One region of the Neobacillus sp. BF23-41 genome, then DNA from elsewhere that is predicted to be linked to it. Evidence: predicted binding sites of a transcription regulator. Region 1 holds the regulator's gene; the other holds the start of a gene.
What was found. Region 1 encodes LexA, which represses DNA repair genes until DNA is damaged. Its sites were predicted from a motif close to CGAACATATGTTCG; they were not measured.
Positions count from the first base shown of each region.

Region 1 (9,876 bases):
AAGGTGAAACTATCTGAAATACAAGCAAGAATAGCGAAATAGGAAGATAAAGGAGCGGCGTATGGCTGCTCCTTTTTAGTTTGAATAATGCAGCTCTTCTGTCATAGAGACAACAGGAAACGACCTCATTGCTATTTCTTTGGAACGGTCACGTAGACCGTCTCTACGTGCCCCAACTCGCAGAGATTCTTCTGGAACCGGTCACGTAGGCCGTCTCTACGTGACCCAACTCTGTGAAATTGTTCTGGAACGGTCACGTAGGCCGCCTCTACGTGCCCCAACTCGTAGGAATTCTTCTGGAACGGTCACGTAGACCGCCTCTACGTGTCCCAACTCGCAGAGATTCTTCTGGAACGGTCACGTAGGACCCCTCTACGTGCCCCAACTCGTAGGAATTTTTCCGGTAAGGTGTCGTAGGCCGACTCTAGGTGCCCCACCTCGTAGGAATTCTTCCGGAAAGGTCACGTACAGTCTCTACGTGCCCCACCTCGTAGAGGTTCTTCTAGAACGGTCACGTAGCCCCACTCAATCCCGGCTTCTGTAATTTCTTCAGCTTGAAGTTGATTAGCACAACAAAAAAAGAGTCGGCACGTGTATGCCAACTCTCTTAAACTTAATGAATATGTCTGTAAACCCCAATAACTTTACCTAAAATCGAAACATTCCTTAATATAATAGGGTCCATTGTAGAATTTTCCGGCTGCAGGCGTATGTAATCTTTTTCCTTGAAAAATCTTTTACAGGTGGCTTCATCTTCCTCGGTCATTGCCACAACAATATCCCCGTTATTAGCGGTTGGCTGCTGTTTCACAATTACATAATCCCCGTCTAGAATCCCAGCTTCTATCATACTCTCACCCATGATTTCTAACATGAAAACTTGTTCATCTGCAGGTGCAAGACTTTCTGGAAGCGGAAAATACTCTTCCACATTTTCAATCGCTGTAATTGGGAGTCCTGCCGTTACTTTCCCAACCACTGGAACATTGACAACTGTATTTCTTGGTATATGTGCAGCAACATCTGCTTCTAATATTTCAATTGCTCTTGGTTTTGTAGGATCCCGTCTAATAAGTCCTTTGCTTTCCAATCTTGCTAGATGTCCGTGAACAGTAGAACTGGATGCGAGTCCAACCGCTTCTCCAATTTCCCTTACTGAAGGGGGATATCCTTTACTCTTAACCTCACTTTTAATGAAGTCTAAGATATCTTGCTGCCTCTTTGATATTTTAGCCATGATAAAATCCACCTCGCCTGGTTAATGTTGACTTTATTATAACATGTTCGCATTTTTTATACAAACATAAGTTCGAAAATATGGTTGACAACAAACAAACGTTCGATTTATAATAAAAATATCAAATCGAACATACATTCTTATAGAGGTGTTATTTATGAAAAAATTATGGAACAAATACTCCTATGCTATTACTCTTATTATTTTAAGTTGTTCACTTTCAATCATATTATCATTCCAACATCATTCGAACGCGCAAGAGGATTATTTAAAGGTTACAATCACAGAAGGAGATTCACTATGGGAAATCTCTGATCAATTCTCGGGTCAACATTCATTATCAAACAAGGAATTTGTTGCTTGGATAAAAAAGCATAATGAATTAGATGATGATCAAATTTTTCCTGGTGAAGAAATTATCATTCCGGTGAGTAAAGAAGTCTCATCTACGAATGAATTTGCAAGCGCCGTTGGTGAATAGAAAGGAATTTTTATGAAAGCAATTATATACTGCCGTGTCAGCACAAATAAGGAAACACAAGAATCTTCGTTAAAGCGCCAGGAAGAGGAATTAACGCAACTAGCTAACACCTATCACTTTGAGATTGATAGGGTAATTAAAGAAAAGGCTAGTGGTTATGATTTCAATCGTGAGGGGATTTTTCAATTATTAGAACGAATTAGAGATAAGCAGGTACAAGCCCTCTTAATTCAGGATGAAACACGACTCGGTAGAGGTAACGCCAAAATTGCACTCTTGCATTGCATATTAAAAGAAAATATTAAACTTTATAGTATCTCCCATAGTGGAGAATTACAGCTTTCAGAATCGGATTCCATGGTTTTGAACATCGTAAGTATGGTTGAAGAGTACCAACGAAAACTACATAATGCAAAAATCAAACGTGGAATGAAGCGAGCAGTCCAGAATGGATATAAACCAGAAAAAAACTTAAAAAATCTCGGAGAATCCTCTGGACGCGAGAAAATTGAAGTTCCAATTGGAGAAATTGTCCGGTTAAGAAAAAATGGATTAATTTTTTCAGAAATAGCTGCTACACTTAGAGGTTTTGGCTATAACATTTCTAAAGCCACTGTTCATAGAAGATTCCAGGAATATATTGAATCACAAGAAGAGTAGACCTTTTGCCTTGTCATTAGGTTTTTTTTTTAGTAAAATCAGGTGTCATGTAAATAGTTTGAAAGGAAGGTCTTTGAATGCTTTCAAAAGAAAAGATGGCTAGAATTAATGAGCTGGCACGAAAAGCAAAAGCAACGGGATTGACTGAAACAGAAGCGAAAGAGCAAACTAAATTAAGAAGTGAATATTTGGCTACTTTTCGTTCGAATATGCTTGATACCCTTACCAACACCAAGTTTATTGATCCGGAAGGAAATGACGTTACACCGGAAAAAATCAAGGCTAGGAAAAAAAATACACTGCACTAAAAGTTCAGGAATACATTTTTTGTATTCCTATTTTACATATACTGACTATTTTTGTGTAAAAATAAAAAAAATAGTGACTTTTGTTTCTTATTATTATGCTATTTGTTGAATAAAAAACGGTAGCGATATAAAATTGAAAATGTATTTAGTAACCTTGTGATTAGGAAAGGATGTAATTCATGTTTAATACTATTGATGATTTATCTGTTACCTCCATTCGAACGCTTTCCATTGATGCGATCGAAAAAGCAAACTCAGGACATCCAGGAATGCCGATGGGTGCAGCGCCAATGACCTATACTTTATGGACGCGTTTCTTGAACCAAAATCCAAAGAATCCACAGTGGTTTAACCGTGATCGTTTTGTCTTGTCAGCAGGTCATGGTTCAGCGTTGTTATACAGCATGCTTCACTTGTCTGGTTTCAACTTAACAATGGATGACTTAAAGCAATTTCGCCAATGGGGCTCTAAAACGCCTGGACACCCAGAGTATGGCCACACTGAAGGTGTAGAAGCAACTACTGGTCCACTTGGACAGGGGATTGCAATGGCAGTAGGAATGGCAATGGCAGAACGCCATGTTGCAAGTGTTTATAATAAAGATAAATATGAACTTGTGAACCATTTTACATACAGTATCTGTGGAGATGGAGATTTGATGGAGGGTGTATCTGCTGAGGCAGCGTCGCTAGCAGGACACTTGAAATTAGGGCGATTGGTAGTCCTTTACGATTCAAACGATATCTCACTTGATGGAGACTTAGATAAGTCGTTCTCAGAAAGTGTCAAAGATCGCTTCCTATCATACGGATGGCAATATGTTCGTGTGGAAGACGGCAATAATTTAGAAGAAATTGCAAAAGCTCTTGAAGAAGCTAGAAACGATCTAGACAGACCAACGATGATTGAAGTAAGAACAGTAATTGGATACGGTTCACCAAACCGTGCGGGAACTTCAGGTGTTCATGGTTCACCACTTGGAGCGAATGAATTAAAACTTACAAAAGAGGCTTATAAATGGACATTTGAAGAAGATTTCCATGTGCCGCAAGAAGTCTATGATAACTTCCAGAAACTTATCGTTGAAAATGGTGAGAAAAAGGAAAAAGAGTGGAATGATTTGTTCGCTCAATATAAAAAAGAGTACCCTGAATTAGCTACTCAGCTTGAACAAGCATTAAATAATGAACTTCCTGAAGGATGGGATAAAGATATCCCTGTATACCCTGAAGGGAAAAGCCTGGCAAGCCGTGCTTCTTCAGGGGAAGTATTAAATGGTATTGCTAAGAATCTACCTATTTTTATCGGTGGATCCGCAGACCTTGCTGGTTCGAATAAAACAATGATTAAAGATACAAAAGACTTTATGCCTGGTTCGTATGAAGGCCGCAATATCTGGTTTGGTGTGCGTGAATTTGCGATGGGTGCGGCAATGAATGGTATTGCTCTTCATGGCGGCGTAAAAGTATTTGGTGGAACATTCTTTGTCTTCTCTGACTACTTGCGTCCTGCCATTCGTCTAGCAGCTTTAATGGGATTACCTGTCACTTATGTCTTTACCCATGACAGTATTGCTGTAGGGGAAGATGGACCAACACATGAGCCAGTTGAACAGCTTGCAGCATTACGTGCCATGTCAGGATTATCAATCATTCGTCCTGCAGACGGTAATGAAACTGCAGCTGCTTGGAAACTTGCAGTGGAGTCTACCAACAAACCAACTGCACTTGTTTTAACTCGTCAAGATTTACCTACATTAAAAGGAACGGATACCAATGCGTACGAGGGAGTTTCTAAAGGGGCATATGTAGTGTCTCCTTCAGAAAGAGAAACTCCAGATGCGTTGTTATTAGCAACTGGATCAGAAGTAAGCCTTGCAGTGGAAGCTCAAAAAGCGCTTGCTGGAGAAGGTGTTCATGTTTCGGTTGTAAGTATGCCTTCATGGGATCGATTCGAGCAGCAATCTCAAGAGTACAAAGACTCTGTTCTGCCAAGAAGTGTGAAAAAGCGTCTTGGAATTGAAGTGGGAGCATCATTTGGCTGGCACAAATACACTGGTGACGAAGGCGATGTTCTTGCTATTGATCATTTCGGAGCTTCAGCACCAGGAGAAAAGATTATGGAAGAATTCGGGTTCACTGTAAACAACGTAGTTGCACGTATAAAAGCACTTTTACAAAAATAAAATAATGAGATTTTAGGGAGAGCGGAAATCATCCGTTCTCCTTTTTTGATGGTTCAAAGAGTACAAATTTCAACAATATTATGAACAAAGTTAATATTTGCAGGAAAATTCAACAAATCTACAGAATTTATAGAAGAATAGTTTAGATTCCTGCTAATCGACAAAAATAGTGAAAGTTTTTGCCGCCGTAAGACATATGTTTCGTTAATCTTTTTTTATAATAGTAAAAAGGGTAATCAACGAAGGAGAGAACAGTGGTGAGAAAATATCAGCTATATTTAATAGAAGATGAATTTGCGACCCATTACTTCGGAAGAGAACGATTGTTTTTTCAGCTTTTTCAGGAACATCGAAAAGCAAACGGCGAATTTAAATTTATTACACAAAAACAAATTTCCTATATAACAAAAAAGGTTGAGGTTCTAAAGATCCATCAACTTATCCAAAAGCAGCTTGGAAGAATCAAGGGATTTAAAGCTGAGCATGGTGCATATTCAATTGAATTAAGTGGAAAACTAAGTACGGCAAAGTTAGAGGTTTTTCAAGACTTAATTACAATCGAGGCACAAGGCAGCTATGAAGCAGAGACGGCTTTTTTTGAAGTTCTAAGAAAATGTGAGTCTTCCTTTTTGGCACTAGACCTTGAACATCAGCGATACGGTTGGTTAAAGCCGATAAAGGAAAGAAAATTTATATAATTGCAGATATTGTCTAATCGTGTTTTATTTAGTACACTGTATGGTAGACAACATGAAGGAGGAAGTTGAATATGGGTTATTACATTCTAGTTGGTATACTAGCATTAGCAGCTGGTGTAGCACTAGGATTTTTCATTGCTCGTAAATATATGATGAGCTACTTAAAGAAAAATCCGCCAATCAATGAACAAATGTTAAAAATGATGATGATGCAAATGGGACAAAAACCATCACAAAAGAAGATCAACCAAATGATGGCTGCCATGAACAAACAACAATCAAAATAAAACGGACTAGCACTCATATAGATGGGTGCTTTTTTCGTGCTGATAAAAATATTCTAAATCTTTATTATTTTATAAAAATTTGGTAAAATTAAACCTCAGTCCGTTGGATTATTTTTCCGAATAACTTTAATTATCAACGTATTCAATTTATGGCAGATCGATTACTCGTGATTTGGGGGCGGTTTAATGAAAGTATTTTTAGAATTAGGCTGGTATTTTAAACAGGAGAAAAAAGCGTATATATCCGGGATTTTCCTCCTAATGCTTGTAGCAATATTGCAACTAGTGCCGCCCAAGATCATCGGAATCATTGCTGACCAAATTAAGAATGGGACGATGACAACGGGAATTCTCTTGCAGTGGATGGCCGTATTAGTTATTGTTGCCCTTGCAATGTATTTCCTTAGGTACTACTGGAGAATTATGATTTTTGGATCATCAGTTAAGTTAAGTAAGTTGCTTCGAAATCGGCTATATCATCATTTTACAAATATGTCGCCATCATTTTACCAAAAACGTCGGATTGGGGATTTAATGGCACATGCCACAAACGATCTGTCAGCCATTCAACAAACAGCGGGCGCCGGCGTGTTAACCTTTGTTGATTCTCTTTCAACTGGTGGGTTTGTCATCTGTTCCATGGCATTTACGATTAGCTGGAAATTAACATTAATCTGTTTAATTCCGATGCCCTTTATGGTAATCCTTACGAGCTGGTTTGGAACAATGCTCCATCGAACATTTTATCAGGCACAGGAAGCATTTTCATCATTAAATGATAAAACTCAAGAAAGTATTACCGGGATTAAAGTGATTAAGACGTTTGGCCAGGAAAAGGAAGATATCGAGGATTTTCGGAAGCAATCAGAAGATGTCGTCCAAAAAAATATCACCGTTGCAAAAATTGATTCTCTTTTCGATCCAACGATTTCGATCATTGTTGGTATTTCCTTTTTCTTATCGATTGTGTTTGGTGCAAAATACGTGCTTAATGGGGAACTAACTATCGGGCAATTACTCTCGTTTACTACATATTTAGGTTTACTCATCTGGCCGATGCTTGCATTTGGCTGGTTATTTAACATTGTTGAGCGAGGCAGTGCTTCCTATGACCGAGTTTCAAAGCTCCTTCAAGAAAAAGAAGATATAACCGATAAGGAGGGGGCAATAAACGTGGTGCCCGCAGGTGATATTGAATACAAACTTTCTAGCTTTACTTATCCTGGAGAAACCACACCGGTTTTAAAGGATATATATTTTTCGTTATATACCGGCGAGACGGTGGGCATTGTTGGTAAAACCGGTGCTGGTAAAACCACTCTTTTAAAACTGCTCATTCGTGAGTTTGATAGTTATCAAGGTGAGATTAGATTTGGAGGGAAATCTCTGCAGGATTACAGGCTTGAAAAATTACGCGAGGCCATTGGTTATGTACCTCAAGATCATTTCCTGTTTTCAGCCTCTGTTGGTGAAAATATCGCCTTTTCGAACTCCGGGGCATCAATAGAGGAAGTCGAGAATGCCGCTAAGCTTGCCAATATCCATACTGATATCCTTCAATTTACTGAAGGCTATCAAACGGTTGTTGGAGAGCGTGGGGTATCCTTATCGGGCGGGCAGAAGCAAAGGATTTCGATTGCCCGGGCTATTTTGATGAAGCCAGAGGTGTTAGTACTCGATGATTCCTTATCTGCAGTAGATGCAAAAACAGAAGAAGCCATTCTTTCAGCATTAAAACAGAATAGGGAAGGAAAAACAACCATCATTACTTCACACCGATTAAGTGCCATTCAACACGCAAATCTCATTCTCGTTCTTGAGGATGGAAAGATTGTGGAAAGAGGTACACATGAAGAATTGATGGAATCGGGTGAATGGTATAAGGAAATGTATTTACGCCAGCAGCTAGAAGAGTTGGTTGAGCATGGAGGGCATTAAGATGGATGAGAAAATTCAGCTTACAGATCGTGAACAAAGAAATATTTTATTCCGTTTGCTTTCTTATACGAAACCACATAAAAAAACGATTGTCATAGCGTTTATCTTCTTACTATTAACAACGATCGGCGATATTGTTTTACCGATTATCGTAAAAATATTTATCGATGATTATTTAACTCCTGGGAAGCTAGAGTTTCAGCCACTTTTGATCCTAGGTTCCACGTACATGTCAATCCAAATCATTAAAGCGATTCTCATGTTTTTTCAATTGGTTAAATTCCAGGAACTGGCTTTGAAAATTATCCAACAGTTGCGCATTGATGTTTTTTCTAAAGTACAGTCGCTCGGGCTAAAGTATTTTGATAAGACCCCAGCAGGAAGTATCGTTTCAAGGGTGACCAATGATACCGAAGCCATTAAAGACATGTTTGTTACCGTTATTGCAACGTTTATCCAAGGTGGATTTTTATTACTAGGTATTTTTATTGCGATGTTTATTCTGGACATCAAACTTGGCTTATTATGTGTCGTGATCCTTCCGTTATTATTGTTTGTCATGAACCTATACAGAAAATTAAGTTCACGATTTTACCTTGATATGCGCGAACGGCTGAGCCAATTGAATGCCAAGCTCAGTGAATCTTTATCAGGAATGGGGATTATTCAAGTGTTTCGGCAGGAAAAAAGACTCCGGGCAGAATTCGGAGCTATTAATGACCAACACTATCAGGCAGGAATGAAAAATATCAAAATAGATAGCCTCCTGTTAAGACCAGCGATTGATTTAATCTATATTTTGGGCTTAATTATTGTATTAAGTTATTTCGGAATAACGTCTTTTAACAAGGTGGTAGAAATCGGCGTGTTATATGCCTTTATTAATTATTTGGATCGTTTTTTCGAACCGGTTAATCAGATGATGATGAGGCTTTCCTTGTACCAACAATCGATTGTCGCTGGCTCACGTGTTTTCAAATTGTTGGATGAGGAAGAATTAGCACCAATACAAAAAGAAGAGCGGACCAATTCCATTGAAAAAGGAATGATTGAGTTTAAGAATTTAAGTTTTTCCTATGATGGAAAACGGGATGTGCTAAAATCTATTTCCTTTAAGGCAAATCCTGGTGAAACAGTCGCACTGGTTGGCCATACCGGAAGTGGAAAAAGCTCGATTATCAATTTGTTAATGCGTTTTTATGAGTATGACCGGGGGGACATTTTGATTGATGGTCAATCGATTCGGAACTTCACAAAGACAGAACTCAGGGAGAAAATGGGCTTAGTCTTACAGGATCCATTCTTGTTCTACGGGACGGTGAAGGATAATATCCGTCTTCATTCGAATGAGATGACGGATGAACAAGTCGAAGAAGCAGCAAAGTTTGTCCAAGCTAACACCTTTATTGAAAAGTTGGAGGATGGCTTTGAACATAAGGTTGTTGAGCGTGGGACCACATTTTCAAGCGGTCAAAGGCAACTGATCGCTTTTGCCCGAACGATCGCCGCTAATCCCAAAATATTGGTTCTCGACGAAGCGACCGCCAACATTGACACAGAAACTGAAGAAGCCATTCAAACCGCACTCGCCAAAATGCGAAAAGGTAGAACGACTATTGCGATTGCGCATCGCCTGTCCACCATTCAGGATGCTGATTTAATCTTAGTATTGCATCAGGGGGAAATTGTTGAACGGGGAACCCATCAAGAACTGCTTGCCCAGGGTGGCTTGTACCATAAAATGTTCCTTTTGCAAAACGGAGCGGTAGAACGTCTTGAGGATGCTGTGAATTAGTGGAAAAAAGCCTGGCGGAGTCGCCAGGCTTTTTTAATTTTATAGGTCTATTATCTATATCTAATGATGACGACATACAAGGACTTTCTTTTAACTAGCTGATGAAGGCATCTTGTTTATATATACTCTATGATATTCATTTAAGAGATGATCAAGTTCCTGGCTGTAACGAATTGCAACGGAGGATGTCAAGCCGTTCGTAATGGCGACTTGAATTAATTCAGCTCGTTTTTTTTCAATTAATGTCACTAAATCATTTTTTGTCACGGCCGATGTCCTTTCCGGA
Region 1 is NZ_JBGBPR010000040.1:8,642-18,517, reverse strand. Features, by position in the region: gene AB7942_RS28180 (hypothetical protein) at 1-42, shown strand, start outside; gene lexA (transcriptional repressor LexA) at 614-1,237, opposite strand; gene yneA (cell division suppressor protein YneA) at 1,395-1,718, shown strand; gene AB7942_RS28165 (YneB family resolvase-like protein) at 1,731-2,378, shown strand; gene AB7942_RS28160 (DUF896 domain-containing protein) at 2,456-2,686, shown strand; gene tkt (transketolase) at 2,866-4,872, shown strand; gene sirA (sporulation inhibitor of replication protein SirA) at 5,130-5,570, shown strand; gene AB7942_RS28145 (YneF family protein) at 5,642-5,857, shown strand; gene AB7942_RS28140 (ABC transporter transmembrane domain-containing protein) at 6,044-7,795, shown strand; gene AB7942_RS28135 (ABC transporter ATP-binding protein) at 7,797-9,590, shown strand; gene AB7942_RS28130 (aspartyl-phosphate phosphatase Spo0E family protein) at 9,681-9,839, opposite strand.

Region 2 (7,027 bases), on a different contig from region 1:
CTGGATAGTTGCAGCTGCAACTGGTTGTTTCCATTCAAACTCTTTCTCATCAGTTGCCGGTCTTGTACCTTCATCCAGAACCAATGAAGTTTGTTCTTCCTGCGGTACATCCTTTTTCACTGCTGTATATGCTGTCGGGATAAGGATCTTTGATTTAAACGCTTCTTTTATAATCGAAGTGACAAGCTCATTCAGTTCCGCTTCTTTACTAATGCGGACCTCCATTTTCGAGGGGTGAACATTGACATCAACGAGTAAAGGGTCCATTTCAATATTAAGGAGCACAATCGGGAACCTGCCGATCGGAAGCAAGGTATGATAGCCTTCCTGAATTGCCTTGGCTAATGGATAGTTTTTAATGAATCGTCCATTAATCATTGTCGAAATATAGTTTCTTGAGGCTCTCGTTACCTCAGGCATCGAAGCAAATCCATTAATTTTATAATCCAACGATTGTCCGGTGATTGGAACTAACTGCTTGGCGATCCCCATACCGTAGATCGATGCCAGAACCTGACGAACATCCCCATTACCATTCGTTTGCAGCAGTTTGCGATCATTGTGAATCAGGCGGAAGGCCACCTCCGGATGAGAAAGGGCCAGTCGATTCACGACATCCGTAATATTTCCAAGCTCTGTATGAATCGTCTTCATATATTTTAAACGGGCAGGTGTGTTGAAAAATAAATCAGTAATCGAGATATCGGTCCCACGCCTGCTTGATGCTTTTTCAAACGTTTCAACTTTGCCGCCTTCAATCACCAATCGATTTCCGGCACCTTCACCTGTAGAAGTCTTCATCTCGAGCCGTGAAACCGAGGCAACACTTGGCAGGGCTTCTCCACGGAACCCGAGAGTCAGGATGCGGAACAAATCATTTTCATTTTTGATTTTGGATGTGGCATGACGTTGAAAGGCGAGTAAAACATCCTCTTCCTCGATGCCATTTCCATTATCAGTAATGCGGATTTTGGCGAGTCCCGCCTCTTCTACCTCAATTTCAATCACGGTGCTTCCGGCATCAATCGAATTTTCAACCAACTCTTTTACAACAGAGGCAGGCCGTTCGACTACTTCCCCGGCCGCGATTTTATTAGATAAGGCATCATCTAATTGAATAATTTTACCCATTCGGATTCACCCCCTACTTTAACTTTTTCTGAAGCTCGTACAACAGGTTTATCGCCTGAAGTGGTGTTAAATCCAATATATCAAGTTCCTTCATTTTCTCTATGACTCTTTTCTCCTTCGAAGAGAGATCTTGCTTTTTCACTTCTTTTGGTTCATCAAAGAAAGATAGTTGGGCAGGTTGTTCTTGTACCTCCACTACTTCCACTACTTTTACCACATCTTTTTTTGGCTTGTCTGGTTGGATATCAGACTGCTCGAGTGCGGTTAATATTTCATTGGCACGGCTGATTAATTCTGACGGCAGCCCTGCAAGCTGGGCAACATGAATCCCGTAGCTCTTATCAGCCGGTCCTTCTTTAATTTTATGAAGGAAAACAACTTTTCCATTATGTTCAATCGCACTGACGTGAATGTTTTTTAACTTATCCAGTTCTTCCTCTAAAACCGTTAATTCATGATAATGGGTGGAGAATAGAGTCTTTGCCCCAATCTGGGTGTGAATATATTCAATGATGGCTTGAGCAAGTGCCATTCCATCATAAGTAGATGTACCGCGCCCAATTTCATCAAACAAAATTAAGCTGTTTTGTGTCGCATTTGAAATCGCATTTTTGGCTTCCAACATTTCAACCATAAAGGTACTTTGTCCTGAGATCAAATCGTCAGCGGCACCGATGCGGGTAAATATTTGGTCAAAAATCGGCAGTATCGCTTCTGTGGCCGGAACATTACAGCCAATTTGGGCTAATATCGAGATTAACGCGATTTGGCGCATGTACGTACTTTTCCCTGACATGTTCGGACCCGTGATCAACAAGACTTCGCGCTCGCTGTCCATGTAGCAATCATTTGGAACATATTCCTGGGCGTTTAATACCTTTTCAACGACTGGATGGCGGCCTTCCATTACAACCACCCGGCCTTCCATAGAAAACTGCGGTTTTATATAGTGCCGGTCTTCACTTACTTGAGCAAAACACTGCAGGACATCTAGTTCACTAATCGTTTTTGCCAAGGCCTGTAGACGTGGGATTTGTTCCTTCACAATTTCGCGAATTTCAGTAAACAATTCATACTCAAGCTCACCGCATTTTTCTTCAGCTTGTAAAATTAATGCTTCTTTTTCCTTTAAATCTGGAGTAATAAACCGTTCTGCATTCGATAAGGTTTGCTTCCGTTCATACTGACCCTCTGTTAAAAGATGCAGATTCGCCCGGGTAATCTCAATATAGTAACCAAATACACGATTATAACCTACTTTCAACGATTTAATACCGGTTTTCTCGCGCTCTTCTCGTTCGAGTTGGGCAATCCACGTTTTCCCGTTCCGGCTGGCATCACGATATTGATCGAGCTGAGCATTGTATCCATCACGAATCATATTGCCTTCTTTTAAGGAAAGCGGTGGATTTTCAACAATCGACTGCTCCAATAGATCTGTGATCTCTTCACACGGGTCAAGAAGATCGGCAATTTGGCTCACCTTTTCATTTTGCATGCCTGCAAGGATTTGTTTCAAGTAAGGGACCTGCATTAATGAACGCTTTAATTGGACCAAATCACGGGCATTAATATTGCCAAAGGCTACTCTTCCCGCTAATCGTTCTAAATCGTAAACTTCTTTCAGCTTTTCACGAAGTTCCTGACGCTCGAAATAATAAGACATCAGGACTTCAACGATGGTTTGACGTGATTCAATTTCATTCTGATTGATTAACGGTCGGTCGATCCAGTGTTTTAACATCCTGCCGCCCATTGCGGTCATCGTCTCATCCAGGAGCCATAATAATGAACCTTTCTTTCCTTTGGAACGAATCGTTTCCGTAAGTTCAAGATTGCGCTTTGAATAGTAATCAATTTTCATATATTGATGGATTTGATAGGTAGTGACTGGCTGAAGATGGTCCAAACTTCTTTTTTGTGACCGGTATAAATAGTTAAAAAGTCTTGCGATGGATTGCTTTAATTTTTCTTGATTCAAATCTTGAAGTAAATGCGAATAATTGATATCTATTGAACTATTATCTTCAAACGAAATCGCTAATACATCGCGTTCACGAAGTTTTTTTTGTAGTTCTGCGTCAAAACTGCTAGAGACAACGACTTCCTTTGCACTTAATACGGCTAACTCATTTAAAACTTCGTCAAAATTATTTGATAATAACGTAACCCGGCTTTCGCCGGTTGAGATATCATTGTAGGCAAAACCATAGGTTTGGTCATCAAAGCTTGTGATCGAGGCAATATAGTTATTCTCTTTATCATTTAATCCCTTGCCCTCCATCACTGTTCCCGGTGTGATCAATTGGACAACTTCCCTTTTTACCATCCCTTTGGTCAGTTTCGGGTCTTCAACTTGCTCACAAATGGCCACTTTATAGCCTTTTGAAATAAGTTGTTCAATATAGTTCGGTGCCGCATGGTAGGGAACGCCGCACATCGGAATCCGGTCATCGCTTCCACCTTGTCTGCTCGTTAAAGTTATTTCTAATTCTTGCGAAGCTCTAATCGCATCGTCAAAAAACATTTCATAAAAATCGCCTAAACGAAAAAATAAAAAGGCATCTTGGTAATCTGCCTTAACTGTTAAGTATTGCTGTATCATCGGCGTATATGCAGCCATAATGACCTCCACTAAATAAAGTCTTTCGATTTTCTTCGACAAATTATTATACCATAATTCGAGAAGACTTTATTAGGAAGAAAAAACCTAATCATAATCAAAAAGGAAATAATTAAAATTTCTTAAGAGGAGTAAAAGCAAATCCCATAGAATATAATTATTAAAGTAAAACTAGCATTAATTTACAATTGATAATTGTTTTGAATATTGTCTACAGGGTGGTGGTAATATGGATGGAGTGTTTGGCCGCAGTAACAAAAACTTTGATTTTGATATGTTTTCTGCAAGTCACTTTGTTATTATCTCTATCTTACTCCTAGTTTCAGTCTGCCTATTCCTGTTTAGAGATAAATTGAAGGCTACTGAATGGAGAAGAACGGAAATCGGGTTCGCTGTTTCACTAATCATTATGGAATTGACTTATCATTTTTGGATGATTGTGAATGGAAGTTGGGATGTAAGTCACGCTATCCCATTAGAATTGTGCAGCATTAGTCTGATATTAACCGTCATTTTATTGCTAACTAAGAAAAAAATAATCTATGAGGTTTTATTATTCACAGCATTATTAGGCGCATCTCAGGCGTTATTAACCCCATCATTAAATTATGACTTCCCGCATTTTCGGTTTTTCCATTTCTTTTATACACATTTGATGGAAATCTGGGTGCCGCTTTATTTTACATGGGCAAAGGGATACCGACCGACGATTTGGTCTGTATTTAAATTATGTATCTTTTTGAATGTATTAATGCCGATTATTATGATAATCAATAAGCTGGTCGACGGAAATTATATGTTCTTAAGTCATAAACCGGACAGTGCGAGTTTATTAGATGTTTTAGGACCTTATCCATGGTACATTTTATCGCTAGAAGGTCTATTAATTGGGCTTAGTATAATCGTCTGGTTGATTTTCCGTGAGAAGACTGCAAAAAAAACCGAAGTGGCGAGAGACCTGCCAATTCAATAATCTCAACTTTTTATTGACCTTTTAGAATTAACAAATTATAATAAATAACGTTCCTATTTGATTTGTCTCAGTAGCTCAGTAGGATAGAGCAACAGTTTCCTAAACTGTAGGTCGGAGGTTCGAATCCTCTCTGGGACATCATCGTTATTAAAGCGCTATGTATCGCGGTTTGTCATCCGTCAATCAATACGGTGACAATGCGGTGACATGGCGTTTTTTTTTGTAGTCTGTAGGACGTGTTTTTTGACGCTGTAGGACGTAGACTGGTGAACGAAGGACACTTGCGGCTGAATTACAGAAGGAGCTAAAACCGTATGAAACGTAAGTTTATTGACGGTCGTCTTCGCCGGGCGCTTCTTGCTACCGTGTTCCTTCCATTATATACCCCCGGTAGGTATACTCGTAATGTCCTCTATAATTCCGTCAAATGAATAATATTAAGAAGGAAAACGCTTACAACTTGGCGAATGTATACTTTGAGTTACTAATAAAAGTACACGGAGGGATGTCTTTTGTTGAACTGCAAAAAATGTGAAAAAGAGTTTTATTTCCAAGTTACGGAAATGAATGTCCCTGGAGGCAGAGAGCGTGAGAATATTAATTGCCCCCATTGCGGTGAAACAAATGGTTCAGTTGTAACGAGCGGTGTCGTGTATATTCATAAAATTGAGGAAAACTCTAAGAATTAATTATCGATACTTTACACGACAATTGGGCCCTTGAACATAGGGCTTTCTTTAATTTTTGTACAAATAAAAACGCCACCGGTTAAGGTGACGCAAAGCAATCAATCAACGACCTTAACTCCGACAACACTATCGAACGCCACCCGCTCAAACTCTCCGTCTTTAATTTCAATGCGTAGCTGATGCGTAATAGGATCCACGTGATGTATATGTCCGGTCATCTCCGTAGTAAAGCCGTCCTCCCATATATACCGTAAAAGCCTCACCGCTAATTTGAACTCTATCGCGTAGTCTATCCGCTGGTCAAACTCCTCCGTATCGAATTTGCTTAGCAACGGCCATGGCTGGCGTTCTTGATCCTTGAACATATCGCGCTGCTGCTCGAATACTTGCGGCATAAAGGACGCTGCATTCCATTTAATTAAACCGCGATCTTTTATCGTCATTACGGTCAACTCCTTCGCTATTATCATACACGAACAAACATTCTGGATGTAGATAAAAAAAATCCATTGTAAATCTTTTCAGCATATTAATTCAAAATTGCGTATATTGTCGAAATTTTCTCATTCTTAATAATTAACAAATATGGTACTATTTTCTTATAAGCTTTAAAGCTTTAATACAGTAAAGGAAAACATCTAGATTGGGCTTCAAAGCTTCATGCCTAAGGTTCTTCACTATGGTAGCTTAGCTATCAAAATATTTCAGGAGGATTGATGGATACAAATTTACCTAATGAAAAAGAACTAGATAGTGAATGGATAGACCTGATTTTGGAAGCCCGAAATATAGGGATTTCTATCGAAAAAATTAGAGATTTCCTAATGCATTCTGCTTAGATCGTCAAGGGTCTTTTTTTTCTAAGCTATCTAATTTAGATTTGTTTAGTACGATCGTAAAACAATTATTCACTTACTTTTTTATTTATTGTCGTATATGACATAAAAAATGACCAACACACTGTCAAGAGAACCCTTATGTACACTGTGATTGCGAACATTTTAGTGTAATGAGAAGTACACAAAATGTCAGATTTTAGACAAAAAAGCAGCTAACAACTTTATTTACATGTAAACTCTGGAATTATTCATGAACGTGCTTTCTAACCATTGTCAGCTTAGGGATTGTGTATATTAATAGACTTTGCTTAAGGAACATTTGCTCGACAAATTGTATACATTCTGTCATAAAAAGCTCAATAATTCCGCTGCTAAATACTTACGGACAGAGCTTAAAAAATTGCTGTGTACAGTGAACCAATGACTTAGGCAAAAAAAGAAGGTCAACCAATTTGGTTAACCTTTTTCAGAACGTTCCTTCAGCATACTATAAAGTTCTTCTTCGCTGACTCCAGTCATTTTAGTGATACCTTCAATTTCCCAATCCCAGTCGTATAAATCCAATGCACTTGGATGGTCTTCTGGATTTACCTCTATCCTTCCTCTGGCTTTCTCAAGATCAGTTTTTGTTCCTTCCAGTTCTGCGATAACTCCAATCATATTGAACATAGCCTTTCCAACTGGAGTTGTTGTGTCGATTGAGTCACAAATGCTCACCAGATTGACTCCAAGCTCCTCTAGTTTCTCACTAAGCTCAATTAAGTGTTTGATA
Region 2 is NZ_JBGBPR010000001.1:1,007-8,033, forward strand. Features, by position in the region: gene mutL (DNA mismatch repair endonuclease MutL) at 1-1,131, opposite strand, end outside; gene mutS (DNA mismatch repair protein MutS) at 1,145-3,754, opposite strand; gene AB7942_RS00015 (YwaF family protein) at 3,984-4,727, shown strand; tRNA gene AB7942_RS00020 (tRNA-Arg) at 4,792-4,865, shown strand; gene AB7942_RS00025 (hypothetical protein) at 5,240-5,416, shown strand; gene AB7942_RS00030 (YolD-like family protein) at 5,515-5,859, opposite strand; gene AB7942_RS00035 (anti-repressor SinI family protein) at 6,133-6,255, shown strand; gene AB7942_RS00040 (recombinase family protein) at 6,712-7,027, opposite strand, start outside.
Region 2: the regulator LexA is predicted to act here: its motif matches at 5,890-5,903, upstream of AB7942_RS00030 (YolD-like family protein).